4 regions of the Streptomyces sp. Je 1-332 genome follow, and region 1 is predicted to be linked to each of the others. Evidence: riboswitches for the same ligand, from Rfam matches in the RefSeq annotation. Region 1 holds a riboswitch; each other region holds the start of a gene.

The links. Region 1 has a riboswitch for cyclic di-AMP ahead of ABXJ52_RS15175 (transglycosylase family protein). Riboswitches for the same ligand answer to the same signal wherever they lie in the genome.
Positions count from the first base shown of each region.
Region 2: linked by a shared signal. The riboswitch ahead of ABXJ52_RS33695 (C40 family peptidase) and the one ahead of ABXJ52_RS15175 (transglycosylase family protein) in region 1 are both predicted to bind cyclic di-AMP.
Region 3: linked by a shared signal. The riboswitch ahead of ABXJ52_RS01505 (LysM peptidoglycan-binding domain-containing protein) and the one ahead of ABXJ52_RS15175 (transglycosylase family protein) in region 1 are both predicted to bind cyclic di-AMP.
Region 4: linked by a shared signal. The riboswitch ahead of ABXJ52_RS28105 (M23 family metallopeptidase) and the one ahead of ABXJ52_RS15175 (transglycosylase family protein) in region 1 are both predicted to bind cyclic di-AMP.

Region 1 is NZ_CP160402.1:3,371,912-3,376,960, forward strand. It holds gene eno (phosphopyruvate hydratase) at 1-575, opposite strand, end outside; gene ABXJ52_RS15175 (transglycosylase family protein) at 866-1,570, opposite strand; cyclic di-AMP (ydaO/yuaA leader) riboswitch at 1,574-1,765, opposite strand; gene ABXJ52_RS15180 (transglycosylase family protein) at 1,947-2,963, opposite strand; gene ABXJ52_RS15185 (cytochrome P450) at 3,138-4,454, opposite strand; gene ABXJ52_RS15190 (nucleoside triphosphate pyrophosphohydrolase) at 4,562-5,049, opposite strand, start outside.
Region 2 is NZ_CP160402.1:7,497,601-7,502,649, forward strand. It holds gene ABXJ52_RS33675 (ATP-binding protein) at 1-449, shown strand, start outside; gene ABXJ52_RS33680 (LysR family transcriptional regulator) at 438-1,349, opposite strand; gene ABXJ52_RS33685 (LysE family translocator) at 1,479-2,108, shown strand; gene ABXJ52_RS33690 (DUF6328 family protein) at 2,086-2,652, opposite strand; gene ABXJ52_RS33695 (C40 family peptidase) at 2,839-3,312, opposite strand; cyclic di-AMP (ydaO/yuaA leader) riboswitch at 3,316-3,488, opposite strand; gene ABXJ52_RS33700 (hypothetical protein) at 3,843-4,151, opposite strand; gene ABXJ52_RS33705 (ATP-dependent Clp protease proteolytic subunit) at 4,159-4,794, opposite strand.
Region 3 is NZ_CP160402.1:304,721-309,769, forward strand. It holds gene ABXJ52_RS01495 (hypothetical protein) at 1-89, opposite strand, end outside; gene ABXJ52_RS01500 (hypothetical protein) at 204-395, shown strand; cyclic di-AMP (ydaO/yuaA leader) riboswitch at 1,199-1,353, shown strand; gene ABXJ52_RS01505 (LysM peptidoglycan-binding domain-containing protein) at 1,358-2,083, shown strand; gene ABXJ52_RS01510 (carbohydrate ABC transporter permease) at 2,173-3,024, opposite strand; gene ABXJ52_RS01515 (sugar ABC transporter permease) at 3,021-3,974, opposite strand; gene ABXJ52_RS01520 (sugar ABC transporter substrate-binding protein) at 3,971-5,049, opposite strand, start outside.
Region 4 is NZ_CP160402.1:6,206,320-6,211,368, forward strand. It holds gene ABXJ52_RS28095 (pitrilysin family protein) at 1-922, shown strand, start outside; gene ABXJ52_RS28100 (pitrilysin family protein) at 919-2,304, shown strand; cyclic di-AMP (ydaO/yuaA leader) riboswitch at 2,525-2,687, shown strand; gene ABXJ52_RS28105 (M23 family metallopeptidase) at 2,700-3,503, shown strand; gene ABXJ52_RS28110 (GntR family transcriptional regulator) at 3,717-4,403, shown strand; gene ABXJ52_RS28115 (HPr family phosphocarrier protein) at 4,546-4,827, opposite strand; gene ABXJ52_RS28120 (GNAT family N-acetyltransferase) at 4,961-5,049, shown strand, end outside.

The sequences.
Region 1 (5,049 bases):
ACCTTCTTCAGCGTGTGGTAGACCTCGGTGCCCCAGCGCAGGGCCTCGGAGAACGACTCGGCGCCGATCGGCGCGATCATGAACTCCTGGATGTCGACGTTCGAGTCGGCGTGCGACCCGCCGTTCAGGATGTTCATCATCGGGACGGGCAGCAGGTGCGCGTTCGGGCCGCCGAGGTAGCGGAAGAGCGGCAGGTCGGAGGCCTCCGACGCGGCGTGCGCGACGGCGAGCGAGACGCCGAGGATGGCGTTGGCGCCGAGCGAGCCCTTGTTGTCGGTGGCGTCGAGGTCGAACATCGCCTGGTCGATCAGGCGCTGCTCGGTGGCGTCGTACCCGACGAGCTCCGGGCCGATCTGCTCGATGACGGCGAGGACGGCCTTCTCGACGCCCTTGCCCTGGTAACGGTTGGGGTCACCGTCACGGAGTTCGATGGCCTCGAAAGCACCGGTGGACGCACCGGACGGAACGGCGGCACGACCCGTGCTGCCGTCGTCGAGGCCGACCTCGACCTCGACCGTGGGGTTGCCTCGGGAGTCCAGGATTTCCCGGGCTACGACGACGTCGATGGACGGCACGAGCATCTCCTTCTGGGATGTGACGCGGGTACGCGAGGCGTTGGCCTCGCGGACACGAGCCTAACCGGCTCCCGGACAACAGCCAGCCGACCGACCGTCCTGTGGACAAACCGAGAGCGAAATGTTTACGAACGGAACAAACATACCCCGCCCCGGTGCGTACGGGGGATACGCGCACCGGGGCGGGGTGGACCCGTGGGAACGGGGGCGCCCCTTGAGGGGCGCGGGGAACTGCGCGACAAGCCACGAGCGCCCGCAGGAAATAAGACCAGCGAGGCGCCCCGCCAGACCTAGCTGAGGTGCAGCTGCTGGCCCGGGAAGATCATGTCGGCGTTCTCGATGATGTCGCCGTTGAGCTTGTACACCTTGTGCCAGCCGCCCTTGACGTCCTCCGCCTTGGCGATCTTGGAGAGGGTGTCACCCTTCTTGACCTTGTACTCGCCGTCGCCCTTCTTGACCGTCTCGCCGGTCGGGGTCTCGACGGTCTTCTTGGACTCGGTCTTCGGGGCCTCGGCCTTGGGAGCGGCCTGCTGCGGCTGCTCGGTCTGCGGCGTGGGCTGGCTCTTGGGCTGCTCCTGGGTCTGCTGCGAGGCGCTCTCCTGCGCACCGCCACCCTCGTTGGAGGCGCTGGAGAGGCCGACGCCGCAGCTCGGCCAGGCACCCTTGCCCTGGCCCGCGAGGACCTTCTCGCCGATCTCGATCTGCTGGGCCTTGGAGGCCTTGTCGGCGGTGGGCGCGTACTTCGTGCCGCCGTACGCGGACCAGGTGGACGACGAGAACTGCAGGCCGCCCGTGTAGCCGTTGCCGGTGTTGATGGACCAGTTGCCGCCGGACTCGCACTGGGCGACGGCGTCCCACTCGGAGTTGGTCGCGGCGGAGGCCGAGCCGGCCGCCATCAGCGGGGCTGCGACGGCGACGCCGGTGACACCGGCGAGCGTGGCGACGCGAGTGGCCTTGGACGCGCGGCGGTGCTTGCCCTTGCTGGAAAACAGCATGAGTGATCCCCTCACCGACGCCTGCGAGGTGAGCTGTCGGGTTCGGGCCAGTGAAGTTGCCCGGCCGCGCTTCATGAGCGCGACTTAACCCCTAGCCGTTCCTGTCCGTTCGTCCGCCTCGCTCTCGCGATGCTGAACGGCCGGGCCCGGCGCAAACCTTGGGTCCCCCGCTCCTGCCTACGGCGCTTACGCGACGACTGTTCCCGAACGGCCGTTGGCAGGACTCGGCGTACCGACCGGCGGGGCCCGCTGTGGCGAGCGGTCACGACCGTAGTCATGCGATCGCCGGAATTTCAAAGACGATCAGGGCTTCTGAGACCCATGTCTCACTTGCGCCAATTGGTACATCGAGCGCAAAGCGACTCGCCAACTACCCCTACTTTTCGCCCAAATCGAGGCTCTGACCGGGCAGGATGAGATCCGGGTCGGAGCCGACCGACTGCTCGTTCTCGGCGTACAGACCGGCCCACCCGCCCTGCACGTCGTGCTCGTCGGCGATGGTCCAGAGGTTGTCTCCGGAGCGGACCGTGTACGTCCCCTCGGAGCCGTCCTTCTTGCGCTCGTCGCCACGGGAGGCGTGCCGGCCCGAACCTTCGCGGGGGGCATCGGCGGACGGCTTGTCGTCCCCGCTGTCGCCGCGGTGGCGGCCTTCGCCCTCACCGGCGGACGGGGTGGGGGCGGGCGAAGTCTCATCGTCCGGGCCGGACTTGTCCGTGTGTCCCGACTCGGGCGAGTTATCCGCCTTGCCCTCTTCGTCGTGATTCTTGTCTCGCGATTCGTCGTCCGCGGCGGGCTTCTCGGACGGCTCGGCGCTGTCCGAGGAGTCGGCCGACCCGCTCGGTGACGTACTCGGCTCGGACGAATCGCCGGAGTCCTTCGTGTCCGAAGGCTTCGACGGCTTCGACGACTCCGGCGATTCCGACGACCCGTCAGAGGAGTCCGCGGAGCCGGAGGGGTCCGAGGGGTCAGAGGGGATCGTCGTGATCGGGGCACCCGGGTCGACGTCGGCGGCCGCGCCGTCCTGGGTGAGGCCGGCGATCGGCGCGCAGCTCGGCCAGGCCTCGGGCCCCTGGTCGTCGAGGACCTTCTCGGCGACGGCTATCTGCTGCGAGCGGCTGGCCTGGTCGGCGCTCGGCGCGAAGTCGAGGCCGCCGTAGTCCTCCCAGGTCTGCTGGGAGAGCTGGAGCCCTCCGTAGTAGCCGTTGCCCGCGTCCGCGCTCCAGGATGCGCCGCTCTCGCACTCCGCGAGCTTGTCCCACGTGGCGGTGTCCGCCGCGCTCGCGCTGGTGGCGCCGAGCAGCGGGATGGCGATGGCCGATCCTGCGACTCCTGCCGCGACGATCAGGGCCGGGGCCTGGCGGGGGCGTCGGTGACGACCATTGCCGGAGAGCATGCGGTTGCCTTTCGCGTGACTGGAGCGACGACTGCGGCACGGGATGCCGAGTCGTCGGTGAACGTAGCGGCAGTCGAACGCTTGTCACAAGTCGATGCAGCGGAGATCACGTGAAAGTCACAGCCCTGACGACCCGTCATCTAAACGTCGTTTTGAAGGCTTCTCATCCGCCGATTATTTGCTCTGCTGTGCGGGTGTGAACTCCACGGGCAGCGTGCGCAGTCCGCGCATGATGAGCCCGCCGCGCCACCTCAAATCACCAGGTTCTGCCGCAAGGCGCAGGTCAGGGAGGCGGCGCAGGAGCGTCGCGAGCGCGGCCTGGCCCTCGAGCCTGGCGAGGGGCGCGCCGAGACAGTAATGAATGCCATGGCCGTAGCCGAGGTGTTGGTTGTCGCGGCGGGAGAGGTCCAGCGTGTCCGGCTGAGCGAATCGCTCAGGGTCGCGGTCGGCGGCGGCGAGGACGACCAGGACGGGGTCGCCGGCGGCGATGTCCTCCCCGCCGATCGTCAACGGCTCGGTGGCGAACCGCCACGTGGCGAGCTCGACGGGACCGTCGAAGCGGAGGAGTTCCTCGAGCCCCGTCTCCAGGAGCCCAATGTCACCGTCCTTGAGGGAGTCCTGAAGCCGCTCGCGCTGCTCGGGGTGGGTGAGGAGGGCGAAGGTGCCGTTCCCGATGAGGTTGACGGTGGTCTCGAACCCGGCGAAGAGAAGGATGAACGCCATCGCGGCGGCCTCGTTCTCCGTGAGGTGCTCGCCGTGGTCGGAGGCGCGGATGAGTCCGGAGATGAGGTCGTCGCCCGGTTCGAGGCGCTTGCGGTGGATCAGCTCGGCGAGATAGCCGCGCATCTTCTTCACGGAGCGGGCCACCCCGCCCCTCGGCCCTCCCCCGTGGCGGATCATCATCCCCGCCCAGTCGCGGAAGTCGTCCTGGTCCTCGCGGGGCACGCCGAGCAGGTCGCAGATCGCGTAGATGGGGAGCGGGAAGGCGAAGTCGTGGATGAGGTCGGCTTCCCCCTTCTCCACGAACTGGTCGATGAGCTGGTCGGTCAGCTCCTGCACCCGCGGCGCGAACTCGGCGACGCGGCGGGGCGTGAAGGCCTTGGAGACGAGGCGGCGCAGGCGGGTGTGGTCCGGCGGATCGATGTTGAGCAGATGCGTCATGAGGTTGGCGCTGCGCTCGCCGGGGATGCCGGTCTTGCTCTTCGCGTCCGAGGGCTCGCCGTGATGGGCGGGATTCTTGCTGAGCCGCGCGTCGGCGAGCGCCTGCTTGGCATCCCCGTATCGGGTGACCAGCCAGGCCTCCACACCACTGGGCAGCCTGGTCCTGCGCACGGGCGCGTTCTCACGGAGCCAGGCGTAGGCGGGGTAGGGGTCGGTGGCGAACTCCCATGTGAAGAGTTCTGGCCCCTGGGCCTCGGACACGGGGGTGTGCGCCCCTGCGGGGCAGGCTGCGGGGGTGTCCCCTGCGGGGGCCGGCGGCTGGTCTTGCATGGGGTCGACGTTATCCCGGCGTCCGCATGGCGGATTCCGGCCCCGGGGTCCTCGTGGCCCTCATCACCGGCTCCGCCGAGTTCGTCCTCAAACGCCGGACGGGCTGATCAGTCCCCTGCCCCGGACGGGCTGGTACTCCCCTGTGCCTCGCCCTCCGCCGCCAGGACCGCGTCCCGGTAGGCCCGAGCCGCCGCTCTCAGGGCCGCCTCCGGGTCCACACCCTCCGCCTCCGCGTGCAGGGCGAGCGCGAGGAGTTCGTAACCGACGCCGTCCCCGGAAGGGAAGGGGACCTCAAGGCCCGCCGTCCGTACCCGGGAGGCCAGCTTCGACGCCAGTGCCAGGCCCGGCTGGCCCAGGGGGATCCCCTCCGTGACCGATGAGCGCTGCTTCTCCTCGGCCTTCGTGCGCAGCCAGTGCGCCTTCACGTCCTCCGGGGTGTCCGCCGAGTCGTCGCCGAACACGTGCGGGTGGCGGTGGATGAGCTTCTCCACGATCGTGCCCGCCACGTCGTCCACGGAGAAGGGGGCCTCGTCGTCCTCCTCGGCGATCCTCGCGTGGAAGACCACCTGGAGCAGGACGTCGCCCAGCTCCTCCC
Region 2 (5,049 bases), 4.1 Mb from region 1:
CATCCGTCACCCTGCCGAGCGACCCTGCCTCGGTCTCCACGGCCCGGAAATACGTCGCGCGCGTCCTTGCCGAGTGGGGCCTGCCGGGTGAGGCCGAGGCGGCCGACACGGTCCGGCTCATCGTCTCCGAACTCGCCACGAACGCCGTCCAGCACACCCGGGGCCAGTCGCCCACCTTCCGGGTGGACATCGAGCTCGACCGAGACGAGCAGCTGCGCATCGGCGTCACCGACAGCCACCCCCGCTACCCCAAGCGGCTGCCCGCCGCCGTCCAGCAGGACAACGGCCGTGGCCTGGTGATCATCCGCTGGCTGACCATGGAGTGCGGCGGCAGGCTCTCGGTCACGCCGACCCCCGAGGGAGGCAAGACGGTCTGGATCGCGCTGCCCTGGACCGCGCCGGTCCGTGGCGACGCGACGGCACCCTCGGCCTCGCCCTCACCCCGCTGAGCGTCCGAACGCGCCCCGGAGCAGCGCCCGGAAGGTGTCCGCCGCCGGATGCGACTCGTCGGTGCGGTGGACGACCGAGATCGTGCGGCGCAAGGTGCCCGGCTCCAACGGCCGCACGCCCACCGGGGTGGCAGCCGTCCGCGCCACCATCTCCGGTACGACGGCGACGCCGAGCCCGGCGCTGACCAGCGCGCACACCAGCGCGTAGCCCGGAGTCTCGACCAGGACCGAGGGTGTCGCGCCGGCCCGCACCAGCGCGGACTCCACGCCCTGGCGGGGCGGATGTGTCGGCGCCATGCTGATGAGCGGCTGCCCGGCGAGTTCGGCCAGGGGCAGCCGTGCGGGAGAATTCGCGAGCGCGTGCCCGGGCGAGGTCACCAGGACGAGCTCCTCGACCAGGATCGGCTCCTCGGTCACGGACGCGGGCAGCGGCACCGCGTCCGCGGGCTCGTACGTATGAGTGAGGGCCAGGTCGACCTCGCCCGCCGCCACGGCCGCGATGCCGAGCGGCGGTTCGTAGCCCCGGACCGTCAGATCGACGTCCGGATGGGCGCGGCGGAACGCGGTCAGCGCGGGCGGCACCAGATGGATCCCGGCCGTGGTGAACGTCCCCACCCGCAGCCTGCCGCCGGAGAGCCCCGCGAGCCGGGCCAGTTCGTGCCGGGCCTGCTCCATCTCGTCCAGGACCCGGCGCGCCCGCGCGAGCAACAGCTCACCCGCGCCGGTCAGCCGTGCCCCGCGGTGATGCCGCACCAGGAGCGGGGTCCCCGCCTCCCGTTCGAGCTTGGCCAGCTGCTGGGAGAGTGCGGGCACGGTGTAGCCGAGGCGCTCGGCGGCGCGGGTGATCGACCCGGCCTCGGAGACCGCCACCAGTGCGGCGAGCCGCGTCGGGTCGTACATGGCCGCTCCCGGGGCAGGGGCCGGCGGGCGGTGGGGCGGTCCGTCGGCGTGGGGGTAAACGCCTGCTTAAGGCTGGCTCAGGATATTCCACATGCCTGCTGAAGGCAGAAGAACGGCAGGGTGGACGCCATGGACGCACAACTGGTCGCCTTCACCGGAGTCGCCGCGGGCATGGTCGCCATGCCGGGTGCCGACTTCGCCGTCGTGGTGCGCAACGCCCTCGCCTCACGCCGTGCCGGGATCGCCTGCGCGATCGGCGTGGCGGGCGGACTCCTGGTGCACACGGCGCTCGCGGTGGCCGGGGTCGCGGCGGTCCTCGCGGCGGTGCCCACGCTTCTGCGGGCGTTGCAGGCCGCGGGCGGGGCCTATGTGCTCTACCTCGGCTGCCGCGCCCTGCGATCGGCGGCGCGGCCGCTCGAAAGCTTCGGGGCGCGGGACGGCGTGGAGCACGTGATGGCCGGGGGCAGTCTGCGGCAGGGCTTCCTCACCAACGCCCTCAACCCGAAGGCGCCCATCACCTTCCTCAGCGTGCTGCCCCAGTTCGTGCCCGCGGGCAGCCCCGCGATGCCGAGGACGCTGCTGCTCGCGTCCATCATCGTGGCCCTCGCCCTGGTGTGGTTCCCGGTCGTCGCCCTCCTGGTCGACCGGCTCGGGCGGTGGTTGCGCAGGCCCCGCACGGCCCGTGCCATCGAGGGCGGCACCGGCGTGGCGCTCGGCGTCCTCGGCGTGGTGCTCCTCATCGAGGCCCTGCCGGCCTGACGCCGCCCGACGTGTCCGATTCCTTGCCGTCGTCATCCCGGTCCTGGACCTTGTCCGCCGCGCCACGCACCAGGAGGGGGAGCAGGCCCCACAGGCCCGCACACACCACCATCGTGGCCGCGGCGGCGATGATCCCGCCGGTTCGGCCCACCGCCACGTCGACGACCAGGAGCACGGCGCCGGAGACCGCGAACACCAGGACACCGAGGCCGACACCCGCGAGGCGGGACGACACCCGCACGATCAGCGGCTTGGCCCGCTGCCCGAACAGCGACCTGTGCACGGCTGCCGGAGCGGTGAACAGCGCCGCGGCGAGTACGGCGAGCAGCAGCGTGGTCACATACGTGGCGCGCTGCATCGTGTCGAGCGAGGGGAAGCGCTCGGTGAAGGCGAGCGTCAGCAGGAAGGCGAAAAGGATCTGCACTCCGGCCTGCGTGACCCGCAGTTCCTGGAGGATCTCCGAGAAGTTGCGATCGGCGCGTTCGAAGCGCGTCTCGTTGCGGGACGGTCCGCCTGCGGTGGAGGAGCTGTTGTTTTCGGCCATGGCGCACGAGTATCCGCGTCGGCGCGCCCCACGCCTGGCGGGCGCGCCGGTCGGAGGGCCTGGCGGAGGGCCGGGCGAGCGGTGGCGGCGGCCGTGCGGGCCGCCGCCACCGCCCCAGGTCGAGCCGCTGACCGGCGATCAGTGACGGGCCATCAGCGGGGACGGGCCGTCAGTGGTGAAGGGCCATCAGCGCACCCGCCCGTAGGAGACGCTCTTCGTCCAGATCTTCTCCAGTCGCACCACGGTGTTCGACTTGGGGGCGTGCCAGATCCGGCCCTTGCCCGCGTAGATCCCGACGTGGTAGACGTTCCGGCCGGAGTGGAAGAAGACCAGGTCACCGCGGGTGCGGTTGGATGCCGAGATGTGGCGGGTCTTGTTGTACTGCTGTCCGGCGGTGCGTGGCAGTTTCTTGCCCGCACGCTTGAACGAGTACTGGGTCAGACCGGAGCAGTCGAACCGGTTCGGCCCCGTCGCTCCATAGCCGTACGGGGAGCCCTTCTTGGAGGCGGCGATCTTGAGCGCCTTGGCCCCGTGTGTCGCGGCCTCCGCCTCCGACGTGAGCCCTGGGGCCACGAGGGTCCCGCCTACGACGGCGAGCGTGAGGGCCGATACCGAACCGGCCCTGGTGAGCAGTGACGGGACGTGATTCAGCGCGGTCATGCGCAACCCTTCGTCAACCGCCTGTGAAGGATGACCTGTCGGATTCGGGCTGACAAAGTTGCCCGGCCGCACTGTGCGGCTTCACCCCAAGGGCCGGTGTCCGGACTTTCCGGACCGACCCGTCATGCCTGGGTCCTCCACTCCTGCCGATGCACCGATGTCGACCGGTCATCCGGGCGGCGGCAGGACTCGGCGTCCGCCCGGACCGCCCCGCCGCTGTGGCGGGGGCTTGTCGTCGAAAGGGATCTTGACCCGTGAAGGGCGTGAATTCCGAGCCGAAACGGCCTTTTGTGAAGCTCCTCACGGCTGAACCGTTCGGGTGGACACGGCCCGGTTCGTGGTCAGGTCGCGACGAAGGACGATCGTTCGACCAGCACCGGAACGAGTAATTCCGGCCCCCGCGTACACATCTGACGCAACTGAAGACGGTCCGAAAAACGATGATTGTCTACGCCGAACGAGGTAGCCCGTTTGGTTCGTTTGAGATCGGGCCGGGACGTATCGCCCTCCGGCTCGGGGGTGACGGGGGCTCAGGACGCGGTCGCGGGCGGCACGGTGACCCGGCAGGACCGCCGCTCCCCGTCGAGCACGCGCAGCGCCCGTGCCAACGTCGGCGCGTGCACCGCGCTCTCGCCCCGCTGGTGCATGAGCGTCAGCGCGTCCCGTAGGGCGGTCGCGCTGCCGACCAGGGCTTGGGCGGCGCGCAGTCCTCCGTAGGTGTCCGAGGCGCGGGCCGGGTTGATCCGGCCCACCAGGTCGATCACTTCGAGGTACCGGTCGATCAACTCGCCCTCGGCGCGGGTGAGTGCGGGCAGCGGAGGAAGTTCGGGTGGCAGCATCGCCGGTTCACCCCGCGTCCTTGGTGCCCGAGGACGTCTTGCGGCTCGCGATGATGCGGTCCACCAGGCCGTAGTCGACTGCCTCGGTCGCGCTGAGGATCTTGTCCCGCTCGATGTCGGCGCGGACGCGTTCCGCGCTTCGGCCCGTGTGTTGGACGAGCAGCTTCTCCAGTTGTGCGCGGGTGCGCAGGAGTTCGTCGGCCTGGATCGCCAGGTCGGAGGCCTGACCGTGAACCGGCTCGGCCAGTGAGGGCTGGTGGATGAGAACCCGGGCGCCGGGCAGCGCGTGTCGCTTGCCCGGGGTGCCCGCGGCCAGCAGGACCGCCGCCGCCGACGCGGCCTGCCCCAGGCATGTCGTCTCCACGTCGCAGGAGACGAACTGGATCGTGTCGTAGATCGCGGTCATCGCGCTGAACGAACCACCGGGGGAGTTGATGTAGAGCGCGATGTCGCGGTCCGGCGCCAGGTATTCGAGGTGCATGAACTGCGCCATCACGTCGTTGGCCGACGTGTCGTCGATCGGCGTCCCCAGGAAGACGATGCGCTCCTCGAGGAGCTTCGAGTACGGATCGAGGGTCCGCTGCCCGGTGCTCGTGCGCTCGGTGAACTCGGGCAGGACATAGCGGGCGGACGGTCGGTTCATGACATGTCTCTCCTCTGCCGGGGTCGGCTGCTCCCCAAGGCTCCTGTAAGAAAAGTACAGGACGTACGTAACCGCCTTGTCGAGATCTCCCGTGCCTCGTCGTGATCTCCCGCGGCCCGACGAGGCCCCCGTCGGCCTTGTCCGGTTACTCCAAATCCAGGAGGAACGGCGGCACTTGACTGGTTCGGCGTGCCCATGGGGAGCGCAGGCCGGGGTGGAGCGTTAAGCGTTCGGACGGCCGGGTACTCGGGCGCC
Region 3 (5,049 bases), 3.1 Mb from region 1:
TGATGGGCCGGATTGTTGCCGCTGTAGTAGGGCGGGCTGGTGGCCGGCTGCCAGTCGGGCTCGGGCCCGGGTATTTCCGTCGGAGTCACCGCAAGCCTCCTCTGACGTCATCCAGCCGATACACGTTCATGCTCATGCCCCTCCCTCGCAGAGGATCATGACCGCCCCAGGCCGACCTCAACCTCACGGATAGGGTCGAGAGCATGACATCCGAACAGCCCCATACGCCGGCCATGGCGTTCCTGGACTCCCAGGAGATCACCACGACGGACTGCCGCCGGTGCGGCACCGAAGTGTCGGGCGTCAACGGCCGCTACGCGTGCGGGGTGTGCGGCTGGGTCAACAACTGGACCGAGGGCCACAACGAACTACCCGGCGCGGGCAGCGGCATCTAGCATCGCACCCCCTCCGGCGATCCGCCGACCCACAACCGGCCCAGGTGCTGGGCCTGTTGAACACTCTCGGAGGCCGTGTCGTCTGGTCGGAGACAACGCCGATTGTGAACTCCTTGAATACCGTGACGGTCAGCCCGATCATATTCCAGACCCGTTCGCCACAATCGCCCGCCCTACAAGTGCAAGTCGTGGGAAGGGTTTTGCTCCGCCGCACAACTCCAAGGGCTGCCGAATAAGTCGTCCTGGCCGACTCTAGCCTCGACCGTTCGATGTCGACGGGCCGATCGCCCCCCGACCCGAGAATCCCCGACCCCGAAATCACCCAGCGGGCAGAGTGCCCCCTCCCAGCACGAGCAGCCCGGGACACCCCCTCATCGACCCACTCATGAGCAGTATGTCCCTTTAGGCACAGAATGACGCCCAAACCCCGTGTCCAGATTGCCCATATAAAGTACCTCTACAGACTGTTAGTGACGCATTTAAAGCCCCGCCCGTATTGCGCAGCCCTAGCCCGAAATGGCGCGATCCACAGCACGCGCGACTCCCCCTCCTACCCCTCTCCCATTCAGTGGAATAGGTCACACCCACCGCCCAGGGCCCGAAGAGAGCCGTTCGGCGCACTTTCGTTCTCCGCAAAGAAAGTTGGGGCTATTCGATCATTGGGGGTGTGTGGGCCCTGTCGGCGGGGGCGGGCCTCTCGCATTCCCTATTCGAATTCCGCCCTTGTTCCCTCCGGCCTTTCTCGCTTAACGTCACCCTCAATCCGGATGGAACGCCGAATCCTGCCGCTGTCCGGAAACCCTTCCCATCAAACACCTACGCTCGGCAGGAGCGGGGGACCCAGGTAAGCCGCCGGTCCGGACAACGGAACGGCTAGGGGTGAAGTCGCATGCGCAGTGCGACCGGACATCTCCCGTCCGAACCCGACAGCTCACCTCGTAGGCGACGGAGAGGAATTCGTCATGCCTGCAAAGGGTAAGCACCGCCGTCCCAAGTCCAGCTCACTCACCCGGGGCATCGCCGCCGCGGGCACGGGCGGGGCCGTGCTCGTACTCCCGGTCATCGGCGCGACCGCCGCCACCGCCGCGCCGGCAGACGCGGCCGCGAAGCCCGCCGCCGCCCCGAAGACGTACGTCGTGGCCGCGGGCGACACCCTCTCCAAGATCGTTCGCGAGCACTCGCTGAGCGGCGGCTGGAAGAAGCTGTACCAGGACAACCGTGACGCCCTCGGCGGTGACCCGGCACTGATCCACCCCGGCCTCAAGCTCACCCTCGGCGAGAAGGCCCCCGCCGAGCGGACGGACCGCTCCGAGCGCAAGGACGCGTCCGCCGCGAAGCCCGCCTCCGCCCCGGCGAAGAAGGCGTACACGAACGACCTCGACGGCTGGATCAAGGAATCGCTCGACATCATGGCCCAGCGCGGCATCCCCGGCTCCTACGAGGGCATCCACCGCAACATCATGCGCGAGTCCTCCGGCAACCCGCTGGCCACCAACAACTGGGACGTCAACGCTGCCGCCGGTACCCCGTCCAAGGGGCTCCTGCAGGTCATCGCGCCCACGTTCGACGCCTACCACGTGCCCGGCACCTCGCTGGACAGCTTCGACCCGGTCGCCAACATCACCGCCGCCTGCAACTACGCGGCCGACCGGTACGGCTCGATCGACAACGTGAACGGCCCGTACTAGGCCGCACCGGCCGCGTATCCGGCCTCTCGACCGCTCTGAGCCCCGGCCCGCCAGGTGTCCAGGGCTCAGGCCTGCGCGATGCGGTGGCGTCAGTCGTCGATGCCCGAGCGTTCCACCCCCGCCACGATCCACCGCTGGAAGAACAGGAACACCACGAGCAGCGGCACGATCGACACGGCGGCCGCGATGAAGAGTTCGTGCAGCCTGATCACCTGCGACGTGGTGAACGACGACAGGGCCACCTGCACCGTCCACGCGTCGCGGTCCTGGCCGATGACCAGCGGCCACAGGAACGAGTTCCACGCGCCGATGAAGACGATCGTGCCCACCGCAGCGAAGACCGGCCTGGAGTTGGGTACGACCACCCGCCAGTACGTGCGCCAGTAACCGAGCCCGTCGACACGCGCCGCGTCCTCCAACTCCCGTGGGAATCCGAGGAAGTACTGCCGGAAGATGAAGCACGCGAACGCGGAGAACAGGGTCGGGACGATCAGACCGCGCAGCGTCGACACCCAGCCGAGCGAGGACACCAGGACGAACGTCGGCACGAAGGTGACGGACGCCGGGACCATCAGGGTGCCGAGGATCGCGTAGAACACCTTGTTCGCGTGGCGGTACGGGATGCGGGCCAGGCCGTAGCCGGCGAGTGAGGCCAGCAGCAGCGTGCCGAGCGTCGTCGCGACCGCGATGAGCGAGGAGTTGAGCAGAGAGCGGGCGAACGGCACCGACGTGTCGTCGAAGAGTTCCTCGATGTTTCCCCACCGCATTGTGGAGGGGAAGAAGGTCCACTCGGGCGATGTGATGTCGCTCTCGGACGAGAGGCCGTTGCGCACGAGGAGGTAGAAGGGGATCAGGAACAGCAGCGCGAGCGCGATGAGCAGCGAGAGCCGCAGCGCGCGTCCCGCCCTGACCCTGGCGTCGTCCCTCGAGTGGTCTCTCATTCCGCCTCCTTCCTGCCGAGCCCGAACCACTTGGCCTGACCCACCGTCACCACCGCGATGATCAGGGCCAGCAGGACGGCGCCCGCGCTGCCGAGGCCGAGGTTCTGCCCCTGTCCCAGCGCCGTGTAGTAGAGGTAGACGAGTGGGGGTCTGGCGTAGGGCGGGTAACCGCGCGAGTCCGAGAGCAGGTTGTAGAACTCGTCGAACGCCTGGAAGGCGTTGATGACCAGGAGCAGGACCACCGCCACGGACGTGGCCCTCAGCTGCGGGAACGTGATGTGACGGAAAACCTGCCAGCCTGGCCGCGCCCCGTCCACGGCCGCCGCCTCGTAGAGGGTGGGGCTGATGCGCTGGAGCCCGGCGAGGAAGAGCACCATGTAGAAGCCCGCCTGGAGCCAGAGCCGTACGGTGACGATGACGGCCCAGTACCAGGGTGGGTCGGTGGTCGAGAGCCAGGCGATCTGGTCGCCGCCGAACCAGCCGAGGACGGTGTTGGCGAGCCCGAACCGTACGCCGTTGAAGATCGACATCTTCCAGATGAGCGCGGCCACGACGTAGGAGCAGGCGGCGGGCAGGAAGAAGACCGAACGGAAGAACGCCTGGGCGCGGCGCTGCCGGTGGACCATCAGGGCGAGCGCGAGGGAGAGCGCGTAGGTCGCGGGCACGATGAAGAGCGAGAAGACGAGGAAGGTCCACAGGCTGTCGGTGAACGCCTCGTTGCGCAGCATGTCGGTGTAGTTGCCGAGGCCGACGAAGTCGTCCGGGGTGACGGTGTTGTGGGCGTCGAAGAAGCTGAGGTAGACGCTCCAGCCGAGCGGGATGTACGTGAAGACGCCGAGGCCCAGCAGGAAGGGCCCGACGAACACCCAGAACCAGAGGGTGCGGTTCTGGTGACCCCACAACTTCCTTCGCCCTGTTGCCTTTTGCTCGCGAGGGGCTGTTGTGGTCACGACTTCTTCTTCACCCGGCCGAGTTCGTCGGACACCTTGCGCACGACCTTCCTGAGTTCGTCGTCGGGGCTCGCGCCGTCCTTGATGATGCGGCTCAGGGCGTCCTGGTACGCGCTCCTGCTGGCCGGGGTCCACAGGAGGGGTTCGGCGTGGCCGTGGTCCGTGGTGTAGCGCACGGCGTCGGCCGCCGCGCCCTTGCTGAGCTTCTCGGCCCTCTTCGCCAGGGACATGCGGGCCGGGATGTGGAATCCGTACGCGAGGGCGAAGTCCTCCTGCCGGTCGGCGCTGTCGATCCACAGCCACTTGAGGAAGTCCTTGCCGGCCTTCTGGTGTTTGCTGCGGGCGCTGACCGCGGCGGCGTACGCCCCGACCGGCACCGACGGCTTGCCCGCGGAACCATCCTTCGGGAACGGCAGGACACCGAAGTCGTCGCCCAGTTCCTTCTGCACGGTGGGCAGCGCCCACAGGCCCGACCACTGCATGGCGGTCAGTCCCTGGACGAACGCCGACGGGTCGGACCAGTCGGCGGGCGCGCCCAGGAGCAGCGACTTGTCGGCGTACAACCGGTGGATCTTGCCGAGGGCGCGGGCTGCCGCCGGGTCGTCGAAGCCGACCTTTCCGTCGGCGGTGACGAGTTCGAGGCCGGCCGCGTAGAGGGGCGTGCCGCCCAGGACACCGGCGCCTCCGTCGTTCCCGAGGAACAGGCCCTTCGTCTTCTTCGACGTGAGTTTCTTCGCGGCGTCCACGAGTTCGTCCAGCGTCTTCGGCGGCTGGACACCCGCGTCGGCGAGCAGACTCTTGCGGTAGTAGAGCATCTGCATGTCGACGACTTGAGGGATGCCCCAGATCCTGCCGTCGTACGTCTTCGGGGCGAGGACGGCAGGGTTGAAGTCGTCCTTGACGCCGTCGAACAGCTCGGTGAGGTCGGCGACCTGCTTGCCCTGGATCTGGTCGAGGGAGGGGCCGTTGACCTCGAAGACGTCGGGTCCCGAGTCGGTGAGGAGCGCGGCCGCGGTCTGCTCGTCGTAGTTGCCCGGCCGCCACTGCACGGTGACGTTCGCCTTCTTGTAGGCGG
Region 4 (5,049 bases), 2.8 Mb from region 1:
GCGCCGCCAGCGCTACGACAACGTCCCGTACGGCACGGCGTTCGAGAAGCTGACCGCCCTCTCGTACCCCGAGGGCCACCCCTACCACCACACCCCGATCGGCTCCATGGCGGACCTGGACGCGGCGACGCTGGAGGACGCGCGGCACTTCTTCCGTACGTACTACGCGCCCAACAACGCGGTCCTTTCGGTCGTCGGCGACATCGACCCGGAGCAGACGCTCGCCTGGGTGGAGAAGTACTTCGGGTCGATCCCCTCGCACGACGGCAAGCAGCCGCCGCGCGACGGCTCGCTGCCCGACATCATCGGCAAGGAGCTGCGCGAGGTCGTCGAGGAAGAGGTCCCGGCCCGCGCCCTGATGGCCGCCTACCGCCTCCCGGAGGACGGCACGCGCGCGTGCGACGCGGCCGACCTGGCGCTCACGGTCCTCGGCAGCGGCGAGTCGTCCCGCCTCTACAACCGCCTCGTGCGCCGCGACCGCACCGCCGTGGCGGCCGGGTTCGGCCTGCTGCGGCTTGCCGGAGCCCCCTCGCTCGGCTGGCTGGACGTGAAGACGTCGGGCGACGTGGAGGTCCCGGTCATCGAGGCCGCCGTCGACGAGGAGCTCGCCCGCTTCGCGGAAGAGGGCCCCACCGACGAGGAGATGGAGCGCGCCCAGGCACAGCTGGAGCGCGAGTGGCTCGACCGCCTCTCCACGGTCTCCGGCCGCGCGGACGAACTCTGCCGGTACGCCGTCCTGTTCGGTGACCCGCAGCTCGCCCTCACCGCCGTCAAGCGCGTCCTGGAGGTCACCGCCGAAGAGGTCAAGGCGGCCGCGGCGGCCCGCCTGCGGCCCGACAACCGCGCGGTGCTCGTGTACGAACCCATCGCCCCCGAGGCCGACGAAGCCACCGACGAGGACGAAGAGGAGGCGGCGAAGTGAGCGAGGCCGCAACGATGCAGTTCCACCCGCAGCCCCAGGCGGGCACCGCACGGCCGTGGGCCTTCCCCGCGCCCGAGCGCGCCACCCTGGACAACGGCCTCACCGTGCTGCGTTGCCACCGCCCCGGCCAGCAGGTCGTCGCCGTGGAGGTCCACCTCGAGGCGCCGCTCGAAGCCGAGCCCGCGGGCCTGGACGGCGTCGCCACGATCATGGCGAGGGCCTTCAACGAAGGCACCGACAAGCACTCCGCCGAGGACTTCGCCGCCGAACTCGACCGCTGCGGCGCCACCATGGACGCGCACGCCGACCACCCCGGCGTCCGGGTCTCCCTCGAAGTCCCGCTCTCGCGCCTCCCGAAGGCGCTCGGCCTGCTCTCCGACGCCCTGCGGGCCCCCGCCTTCGCGGACAGCGAGATCGAACGCCTCGTACGCAACCGCCTGGACGAGATCCCGCACGAGGCAGCGAACCCGGGGCGCCGCGCCGCAAAGGAGCTGTCCCGGCAGCTCTTCCCGGCGACCTCCCGCATGTCGCGCCCCCGCCAGGGCACCGAGGAGACGGTCACGGCCATCGACTCGGCCGCCGTGCGCACCTTCTACGAGAAGCACGTGCGTCCCGCGACGGCGACCGCCGTGATCGTGGGCGACCTGACCGGCGTCGACCTGGACGCCGTTCTCGCCGACACCATCGGCGCCTGGACGGGTGGCACCGCCGAGCCGCGTCCGGTGCCCCCGGTGACCGCGGACGACACCGGACGTGTCGTCATCGTGGACCGCCCGGGAGCCGTCCAGACGCAGTTGCTCATCGGCCGCGTGGGCCCGGACCGGCACGACCGCGTCTGGCCCGCCCAGGTGCTCGGCACGTACTGCCTGGGCGGCACCCTCACCTCACGCCTGGACCGCGTCCTGCGCGAGGAGAAGGGATACACCTACGGCGTACGGTCGTTCGCCCAGGTCCTGCGTTCCGCTCCGGACGGCAGCGGCGCGGCGATGCTCGCCATCAGCGGCTCCGTGGACACCGAGTCCACCGGTCCGGCCCTCGACGACCTGTGGAAGGTCCTGCGCACCCTCGCGGCCGACGGCCTCACGGACGCCGAGCGCGACGTCGCCGTGCAAAATCTGGTGGGCGTGGCCCCGCTCAAGTACGAGATGGCGGCGTCCGTCGCGGCCACCCTCGCCGACCAGGTCGAGCAGCACCTGCCGGACGACTTCCAGGCCCAGCTGTACCGCCAGTTGGCCGAGACCGGCACCGTGGAGGCCACCGCCGCCGTGGTGAGCGCCTTCCCCGTGGACCGTCTGGTGACGGTGCTCGTCGGAGACGCTTCGCAGATCGAGGAGCCCGTCAGGGCGCTCGGTATCGGTGAAGTGAGTGTGGTCACGGGGTGAGCGCGGGGTGCGCGCGGACTGAGTGACAGTCAGGACATATCGGGGCCCCGGTGGCGAGAAAACGCTACTGGGGTCCTCATATGTCCGAATTGGTATGGAGGTTACGTGTCTGACCTGTGGCGTGCGCTACAAAAGCTCTGATCCGTTTGTCGTTTGAAAGATGACCCGCTTAGCGTCTGGTCCGGCTGTTCGTCATGCAGTACGCCGCGCCCGCGGCACCGGACAGTCATCGCCGAGTCCCCGTACGGCGCGAGCCAGGGGAGCCGGGGACCCACATGTCCCTTGGGGTGAATCGGGAACCTCGCCGTGAGGTGAGGGACCCGTAGGAGACCTTCCTGCTCCGAACCCGTCAGCTAACCCGGTAGGCGAGAAGGAAGGAAAGGATCAGCCGCTTCATGGCGTTCACCCGTGCCACCGGGAAGCACCGTCGCCCGAGCCGCCTCACGCGTACGACCGCGAACGTGGCGGGCGTCGCCGCCCTCACCACCACCGGTGTCATCGGAGGCCTGGCCGCTCCGGCGCTCGCCGCCGACGACGCGGTGACTCCCCAGCACACCGGCCTCACCCAGGCGATCTCCGTGGGCGACTCGCTCGCCCAGAGCGTCGACGCGCAGGCCGCTGCCCAGCAGCAGGCCGCCGACGACGCCGCAGCGGCCAAGAAGGCCGAAGAGGCCGCCAAGAAGAAGGCCGAGGAGGCCAAGCGCAAGGCCGAGGCCGCGGCGAAGGCCAAGGCCAAGAAGGAGCGCGAGGCCAAGGAGCGTGCCGCGCGCGAGGCCGAGCGCAAGCGCCTCAACAGCTACGTGTCGCCGATCACCGGCTCGACCATCTCCACGGGCTACCAGACCGGTGGCGCCATGTGGTCCTCCGGCAGCCACACCGGCGTCGACTTCCACGCCGCGTCCGGCACCTCGGTCCACGCGGTCGGCTCCGGCACCGTCGTGGAGGCCGGCTGGGGCGGCGCCTACGGCAACAACGTGGTCATCAAGATGAACGACGGCACGTACACCCAGTACGGCCACATGTCGTCCCTCGGTGTCACGGTCGGCCAGGCGGTCACTCCGGGCCAGCAGATCGGCCTCTCCGGCTCCACCGGCAACTCCAGCGGCCCGCACCTGCACTTCGAGGCCCGCACCGGCGCGGACTACGGCACGGACATCGACCCGGTCTCCTACCTCCGCTCGCACGGCGTCAACGTCTGATCCCGGAGATCCAAGGCGGTCGCACGAAGCGCACCTGATTCACCGAAAGCCCCGGTTCGTCGAGAGCCGGGGCTTTCGCCGTTCCCGTATCTCCGTTGGCCAAAAGTATCCCCGGATTTCGGCCGACCGTCGGAAATTCGGCCGCTCTGCAATAGAGTCGCCGAGCAGGCGTCGATCGACCGCGTTTCGCGGGGATTAAGGCGGAGGTCAGTCATGCACATTCCCGCGCACTCGGTATGCACGGCCATCCGGGACGACATCGTCTCCGGTGTCTACGAACGGGGCGGCCGGCTCACCGAGGAACTGCTCGCGCGCCGCTACGGAGTCTCCCGCGTCCCTGTCCGCGAGGCCCTGCGCACCCTGGAGGCCGAGGGCTTCGTCGTCACGCGCCGGCACGCGGGCGCGTGCGTCGCCGAGCCCACCGAGCGGGACGCTGCCGACCTCCTGGAGGTCCGCGCGCTCCTGGAGCCGCTGGGCGCGGCCCGCGCCGCACAGCGCCGCACGGAGGCGCACCTGAAGGTCCTGCGCGGCCTCGTCAGGCTCGGCCAGGAGCGATCGAGGCACGGTCGGAGCGAGGATCTGCGCTCCCTGGACGGCTGGTTCCACGAGACGCTCGCCCAGGCGTCCGGCAGCCCCGGCCTCACGGCACTGCTCACCCAGCTCCGGCACAAGATCGCGTGGATGTACGTGGTCGAGGCGACGGCCGCCCCCGCCGAGGCCTGGGCGGAGCACGCCGCGATCGTCGACGCGGTCGCCCGCGGGGACGCGGAGCGGGCCCGTGCGCTCACCGCTCAGCACGTGGAGCGGACGGCCTCCGCGCACCGGCCGCGCTTCGTGCGCCAGCTTTCCGGTGTGAGGGGTTCGCAACCTTCCGTAAACACAGCGGGTCTTCGGCTTTAACAGAGGCGCCGTATACAAAGAAGTGCATAGAAGCGCTATTGGGCGGGGCATTATTTCTGCTGCCCGAATAGCGGCAAGAAAACACTGAAGGGCCAACCCCTATTTCGGGGCAGGCCCTTCAGCGTATGAGTTCCAGTCTTTATCAGACGGTCTCGGGAAGCTCCTCAAGGCCGTCCGCGACCAGCTTCGCCAGACGGTCGAGAGCGGCGTCCGCGCCCTCGGCGTCGGAGGCGAGGGTGATCTCCTCGCCGCCCTGCGCGCCCAGACCGAGCACCGCGAGCATGGAGGCGGCGTTCACGGGGTTGCCGTCAGCCTTGGCGATCGTCACGGGGACGCCGGCGGCGGTGGCCGCGCGGACGAAGATGGAGGCGGGTCGGGCGTGGAGGCCCTCGGCCCAGCCGACGTTGACGCGGCGCTCAGCCATGTGTTGCTGCCCTTCCAGATGACTCACAGTTGTCTAGACCAGTGTCTCATGCCGTCACGAGTGCTCCGCCGGCCGTTCGACGTCTCCTAGCCTGCCCCGGTCGCGGCGCCGCCGCGACCCGTACTCTGGGCCCATGCAGACCCCGTCGGACCGGCACGCATACCCCTCCCACTGGGAAGCCGACGTCGTCCTGCGTGACGGAGGCACCGCCCGGATCAGGCC